DNA from 3 places in the Enterococcus sp. GPZ-007 genome. Region 1 is predicted to be linked to each of the others. Evidence: predicted binding sites of a transcription regulator. Region 1 holds the regulator's gene; each other region holds the start of a gene.
The links. Region 1 encodes LexA, which represses DNA repair genes until DNA is damaged. Its sites were predicted from a motif close to CNAACANNTGTTNG; they were not measured.
Positions count from the first base shown of each region.

Region 1 (2,278 bases):
GATAGCCTGCAAGATGCAACAAGCTGTAGAGCATTGCTGAACCATGACCCGCAGATAAAATGAAACGATCGCGGTTTGGCCAATTTAATGAAGTTGCTGGATTGACATTCAAATGCTTCGTCCATAAAGCATAAGCCATTGGTGCTGCCCCCATTGGTAAACCTGGATGACCTGAGTTTGCTTTTTGAATTGCCTCAATACTTAACGTTCTAATTGTGTTTACACCTAGTTGATCGATTTTGTCGAACAAGTTAGTTCCTCCTTTTTGGTCATAAATACTTTAATTACAGATTTATTGTAACCGATTTATTATGACTTTTCAATCACTTACCAACAAAAGATTTACTTTCTGTTGTGTAATCCTTTTTTCTTTTGAATCTTTTTAAGCTTTTCAGGAGTCACATCGTTGCCCACTGGGTCAACGACCTTCATTCCTTCTATGTGATGGCGCATTCCGCTACGAAATGAAGCAATGTACTCTTCACGCAAAACCTTTTGTTCATGTGCTTCTGCATCTGTTAAACCCACGGTTTTCTTTTTCTTTGCTAATTCGTTAATTCTTGCAATTGTTTCATCATTGATCATCCTTAGCACCTCTTTTCCCCTTATAATTATACATAAAAAAAAATAAGTTGAAAGTACCAAGAAATACGAACGCTTGTTTGATTTGTTTGAATAACTATGCTACACTAAAAAAAACGAAAGAAGGTGCGGGCATTGGCAAAAAGAACGGAAACAAAACAGTTAGAAGTTTTACGTTTCATTCATGAACGCGTTGAAAATAAAGGTTATCCACCAACTGTGAGAGAAATCGGAGAAGCTGTAAATCTTTCATCTACTTCTACAGTCCATGGCCATTTATCCAGATTAGAAAAGAAAGGTTGGATCCAGCGAGACCCAACAAAACCAAGAGCAATCGAATTAACTATGGTTGGTTTAGAAAAAATTGGAGCTACCCCGCAAGTTATACCTATGTTAGGGGTTGTTACCGCCGGGGAGCCAATTTTAGCAGTAGAAGAAGCATCAGATTTCTTCCCAGTTCCTCCAGATCTTTCAAGTGAGGAAGGCAGCCTATTCATGTTGACGATTCGTGGAGATAGTATGATTAATGCGGGGATCTACGATGGTGACCATGTCATTGTTAGAAAGCAATCGACAGCGACCAATGGTGAAATCGTAATCGCTATGACTGACGATAATGAAGCGACTTGTAAGAGGTTTTACCGCGAAGCTGATTACATTCGCTTGCAACCAGAAAATGATGAGTTAGCACCATTAATTTTCGACAATGTATCTATTCTTGGAAAAGTTGTCGGCTTGTACCGTAATCATATCTATTAATCGGAATTTACTTCCGATTATTTTTTTCTTTACAAAACGAACAAACATTCGTATAATGATTATACAAACACACGTTCGTATTATTATTAGGAGTGATTATTGATGAAAGCAGTAAGAAGATTTGGTTTGATTATCGCTGTATTGTTACTAGGTTTATTGATTGGTAAGTTAGGTTCCTTAGCTACGATCGTCATTTTCTCTGGTTTGTTTCTTGTCTGGTTTATGTTGTGGGATGAACGCAAGTATGCTCAGCATTACGCTGAACGTCAATACGATGATGATAATATAGATGAAGAGTTTTACTATAAAGAACCTGCCGAAGATTTTTATTATGTGACTTATGATCATCATTATCACAAATCGGCTTAATTTCAATTTTCAAGCTGCTGGATAAAATCTAGCAGCTTTTTTTAATTTTGAATAGTAAAAAAGCTGGAGATTATTTCTCCAGCAATCTATTCTTAATAGTTCATTAAAGTTAAAATATCGTACCCTTGAATTTTGTCACGACCATGTAATTCTTCAAGTTCGATCAAGAAAGCACACCCAACTACGATTCCGCCGAGTTTCTCAACTAATTCAATCGTCGCCTTTATTGTTCCGCCGGTAGCTAACAGATCATCAGTGATCAATACACGTTGTCCTGGTTTAATCGCATCACTATGGATCGTCAAAGTGTCTGTGCCATATTCTTTTTCATATTCTACTTCAATAACTTCGCGAGGTAATTTACCTGGCTTACGCACCGGTGCGAAACCTAAGCCTAATTCAAATGCCACCGGACAGCCCACAATAAATCCTCGCGCCTCTGGTCCAACTACCATGTCGATTTGTTTTTCATTTGCGTAGTTGACGATTTGTTTGGTTGCTTCACGATATGCTTCTCCGTCCGCCATAAGTGGTGAAATATCGCGGAAAATGATCCCTTCTTTAGGAT
Region 1 is NZ_JCAFYN010000076.1:6,786-9,063, reverse strand. It holds gene tkt (transketolase) at 1-250, opposite strand, end outside; gene AC4J95_RS20545 (DUF896 family protein) at 343-585, opposite strand; gene lexA (transcriptional repressor LexA) at 718-1,341, shown strand; gene AC4J95_RS20535 (hypothetical protein) at 1,444-1,710, shown strand; gene AC4J95_RS20530 (adenine phosphoribosyltransferase) at 1,803-2,278, opposite strand, start outside.

Region 2 (2,278 bases), on a different contig from region 1:
AGAACTTCCAACCGATCTTCCAATTCTTTTTGAATATTACTGATTGCTACTTCCATATGGTCTTCATTCGTTAAGAAGTGCGTTGCCGGGAAGATCGCTACGTGCTCTGTCTCTCCTGTAATTTCACCGGTCAGAGCATCAACTTCACGAATGCGTTCGATCTCATCGCCAAAAAATTCCACACGTAATGCACGTTCGTCACGGGATGCGGGAAAGATCTCCACTACATCACCACGAACACGAAAACGTCCACGCTGAAAATCAATATCGTTTCGTTCAAATTGAATATCGATCAAATTTCTCAACAGTTGGTTCCGATCCATTTCCATCCCAACTCGTAACGACAGGACCTGTTCCATATACTCTTTTGGCGATCCTAAACCAAAGATACAAGAAACGGATGCCACTACTATCACATCGTTCCGTTCTAACAGAGCGCTGGTAGCAGAGTGACGAAGCTTATCAATCTCATCATTGATACTCGAATCTTTTTCAATATACGTATCGCTAGACGGTACATACGCCTCTGGTTGATAGTAATCGTAGTAACTGACAAAATACTCCACCGCGTTGTTAGGAAAGAACTCCTTAAACTCACCGTATAATTGTCCCGCTAATGTTTTATTATGGGCAATGATCAAGGTTGGTTTATTGACTTCTTTGATGACATTAGAAATTGTATATGTTTTCCCTGTACCGGTGGCTCCTAAAAGTATTTGCGCTTTTTTTCCATCGACGATTCCATCGGCTAACTGTGTAATGGCCTCAGGCTGATCGCCAGCAGGCTGATATTTTGAATGAAGGTCGAACGTATTGTCCGTTACTCTTTCAATCATACAAAAATCCCCCTTTTCTATTAAATAAACAAAGATTTTCCATTTCAAAATTATAGCATACCGAACATATTTTCGCCATTTTTTATTCTTGACATTAAAAGTTCCTATAATTACACGTGTTAGGTATTCTGACATTTCATGTTATAAAAATTTTGCTTTTTTTCTCTCCGACAATGAACCCTCTTGTATTTTATCCTTAAACTAACATATAATAAACAAATGATAAGTATATAGGAGGATTATTATGAGAAAAAACAAATTAATTCCATTCGTCGTTTTCTTAATGGCAAGTATTTTCACACTTGGCTTCGCCAGTAAGACCGATGCCGCGGAAAAGACATATAAAATCGGAACGGATCTGACTTTTGCTCCTTTCGAATTTCAAAACTCTGACGGTGAATACATAGGAATCGACGTGGATTTGCTCAATCAGATCGCTAAAGATCAAAATTTCAAGGTGGATCTACGTCCGCTAGGTTTCGACAGCTCAATCCAAGGTGTACAGTCAGATCAGCTTGACGGCATGATTGCTGGAATGAGCATTACAGATGAACGTAAAAAAACTTTTGATTTTTCAGAACCTTATTTTGATAGTGGAATTCAAATGGCTGTCAAAAATGATAACAAGGATATAAAGAATTACAAAGATCTCAAAGGCAAAACCGTTTCTGCAAAAATCGGAACAGAAAGTGCCACTTTCTTAGAAAAGAACAAAGACAAATACGGTTATGATGTCAAGCTGTACGAAGCGGCAGATGCAATGTATAATGCTTTGACCAACGGAAACTCTGTAGCAATTTTTGATGACTATCCTGTACTCGGCTACGCTGTAACAAATGGTCAACCTTTCAAATTAGTAGGTGATCCAGAAGAAGGCAGTTCTTATGGCTTCGCGGTGAAAAAAGGCGAAAACAAAGAATTATTGGAGAAATTCAATAAAGGCTTGAAGGACTTAAAGGACAACGGCGGCTACGATAAAATCGTTGCTAAATATATTTCTAGCGGCTCTGGTGATCAGGCTGCTGCTTCTGAAGAAATGAAAAAAATTGAGCCAAAAAAAGATGTCTATGTCATTGCCAGTGATTCGGCCTTTGCTCCTTTTGAATACAAAGATAGCGATGGCAAATATAAAGGAATCGACGTTGACCTGTTGACTCGTGCTGCTGAGCTTCAAGGATTCAAGTTAGACATGAAGTACATTGGATTCTCTTCTGCGATGCAAGCCTTGGAATCTGGTCAAGCAGACGGAATGATCGCTGGGATGACCATCACAGATGAGCGAAAAGCTAACTATGACTTTTCTGATCCCTACTTCCAAAGCGGAATTCAGTTGGCCGTGGCGAAGGATGACAATGACATCAAGTCTTATAAGGATTTAAAAGGGAAAACTGTGGGAGCTAAAGTCGGTACTGAAAGTGCTGATTTCCTAGAAGCTCACAAAA
Region 2 is NZ_JCAFYN010000044.1:6,278-8,555, forward strand. It holds gene uvrB (excinuclease ABC subunit UvrB) at 1-836, opposite strand, end outside; gene AC4J95_RS17335 (amino acid ABC transporter substrate-binding protein/permease) at 1,081-2,278, shown strand, end outside.
Region 2: the regulator LexA is predicted to act here: its motif matches at 898-911, upstream of uvrB (excinuclease ABC subunit UvrB).

Region 3 (2,278 bases), on a different contig from region 1:
TACGCAGGCGTTGAGCCACTTGTTCACATATTTCAGCGATTACGGTCAAAATATCTCCCTTATGAGCATAATTTTTCGGTAAAACTTGAGAATTCCCGATTGATTTTTCCTTAGTAGGATACAAATCCTTTTGAGAAAGAACTGAGCGATCAATTCCCCATGCATGCATATAATGCTGCATACCCATCACACCATAATGATTTTTTAAAACAAAAGGATCTGTGTGTGCCAGATCCCCCATCGTCTTGAGTCCCATCATCTGGTAACGCCGCTCCATTCGATATCCGATGCCGCAAAAATCACTTAAACGCAGCGGCCAAATTTTCTCCGGCACATCCTGATAATGCCATTGTGCAAACCGATTTTTATTTTTCTTTGCTTCATTGTCCATCGCTATTTTCGCTAATAAAGGATTATCGCCCATCCCTAATGAAGTATAAATACCAAGTTTTTCAATAATTTCATTCTGAATCTTCATTCCGACTTCAGCCGAACTTTTGCCAAACAACTTCCAACTATGGGTCAAATCACCGAATTGTTCATCAATGCTATATGTATGAATGTCCTCTTCTGCCATATATGAACGAAAAATCTCTTGGATGCGCATGTGGTATTGAATATACAGCGTCATCCGCGGCGGCACGATATGAAGCTTAGGATGATTCGGAATCTCAAACCCTCGGCTAACATTACTAATGCCTAACTCTTGTTTTGCCATCGGACTTGCTGCCAAAACTAAACCGGCATTTTCCCGATCGCCACTCATGACAACTAATAGGTCATTCAGTGGGTCCAAGCCATGCTCAATACATTCCACGCTGGCATAAAAACTTTTGGAGTCCATGCAGAAAACATCTCTGACAGGTTCCCCTTCGTAAACGTTCATCAAAACCACCTTCTAAAAAAAGCAAACGTATGTTCGTTTTTAGTTTAAAAGTATTCTGTTTTTTTGTCAATGATTTACTTATAAAGAATCCATAGCAATTTTTAATCATGCCTCCCTGCTTCTTCCCTAAATGCAGAAAAACGAGGAGGACTCAATTGAGTCCCCTCGCCTACAAAATTTCCTATTAAGATTAACGTCTACTTTACCCATTTTAAGAAAAAATAGTTCAAATCAGCTGAATCAATTTTAGGATTTTTATCAAGTCTTTTTACATATTCGGTAAAAAACTGCAACTGCTGTTCCAAAAAGATATTCAGCTGTGGAATGGCCATTTCTGTGTCTAACTCGTCCCCGCTTTTTTTCCGAGATAAAAGTTCATTGATCACTTTTAACAATTCCGGCGATAAATCTGGCAGCTCCAGCAGTTTTTCAAATTCAACAGGCGGTCTTTGATGGTATTCTTTTATCCACATGCAGGCCAATACGGGACGCAGTACGTAAAAATATTTTTTGATTCGAACGTACTCTTTTTTCAGATACTCTCGATAGTTTCCATCAGCCATGTGAAGGTAGTGATAGATTAGCCGTTGTTCATTCAAGTCTTTCTCACTCAAAGCACTCAACTCAATAATGAACTGTCCGTCCGCTTGATAAACAATTGGCGAATGCAACCATTCTAATAGCGCAGGATTACTCTTTTGCAGCAGCTTCAGTGTTTTATCTAAATCCCAACCACAAATATCTAATTGTGCATCGATCGGAAATTCTAAATGATCCGCCGTTTTCTCCAGCTTCAAGTACCAGTCTTTTTCCCGTCGATAGATAAAGCGAACATCATAGTCACTGTCTTTAGATGGAAATCCCCAAGCACGACTGCCGCTTTCGACTGCATAAAGAATTTCAATGTTTTCTCGCTTTTCGATTTCTCGTAATGCTTGTTTGATTCTTGCTTTCATTTCCATCCCTCCTTATTGATTAAAGTCGCGGATCTAATGATCCTTCCTTATCCATTTCAAACAATAAATTGGCTAACAGATTTAAATACTCATTGTTTTCCGCCGTTAACTGCGCTGCTGGAATTTTTAATAATTCCTGTGCAAGCTCATATTCCTTGATCGAAGTCCGTAATTTATGATAAACATTTTTCCCTTTGATCAGCGTTTGATATTGCTGTTTGCTGCGATAAGTGTATCCATAGATCAACGTCAGATAAGCCTCATTTCGAACCTTCAAGAAAGGCGCAGCATTGTTTTTCTGCCGCTCCGGTTTAATAACGATCCCTTCCATCTGTTGTTTCAACGTCATTTGATCAAAATACCTTTGAGCTTGCTGGAGTGGATTTTCTGCGGTTAGATCCAACAATAAAAATTCATCCTTATTTAAAAATTGGTA
Region 3 is NZ_JCAFYN010000010.1:58,301-60,578, reverse strand. It holds gene AC4J95_RS07505 (Y-family DNA polymerase) at 1-886, opposite strand, end outside; gene AC4J95_RS07500 (nucleotidyltransferase domain-containing protein) at 1,084-1,842, opposite strand; gene AC4J95_RS07495 (metallophosphoesterase) at 1,862-2,278, opposite strand, start outside.
Region 3: the regulator LexA is predicted to act here: its motif matches at 909-922, upstream of AC4J95_RS07505 (Y-family DNA polymerase).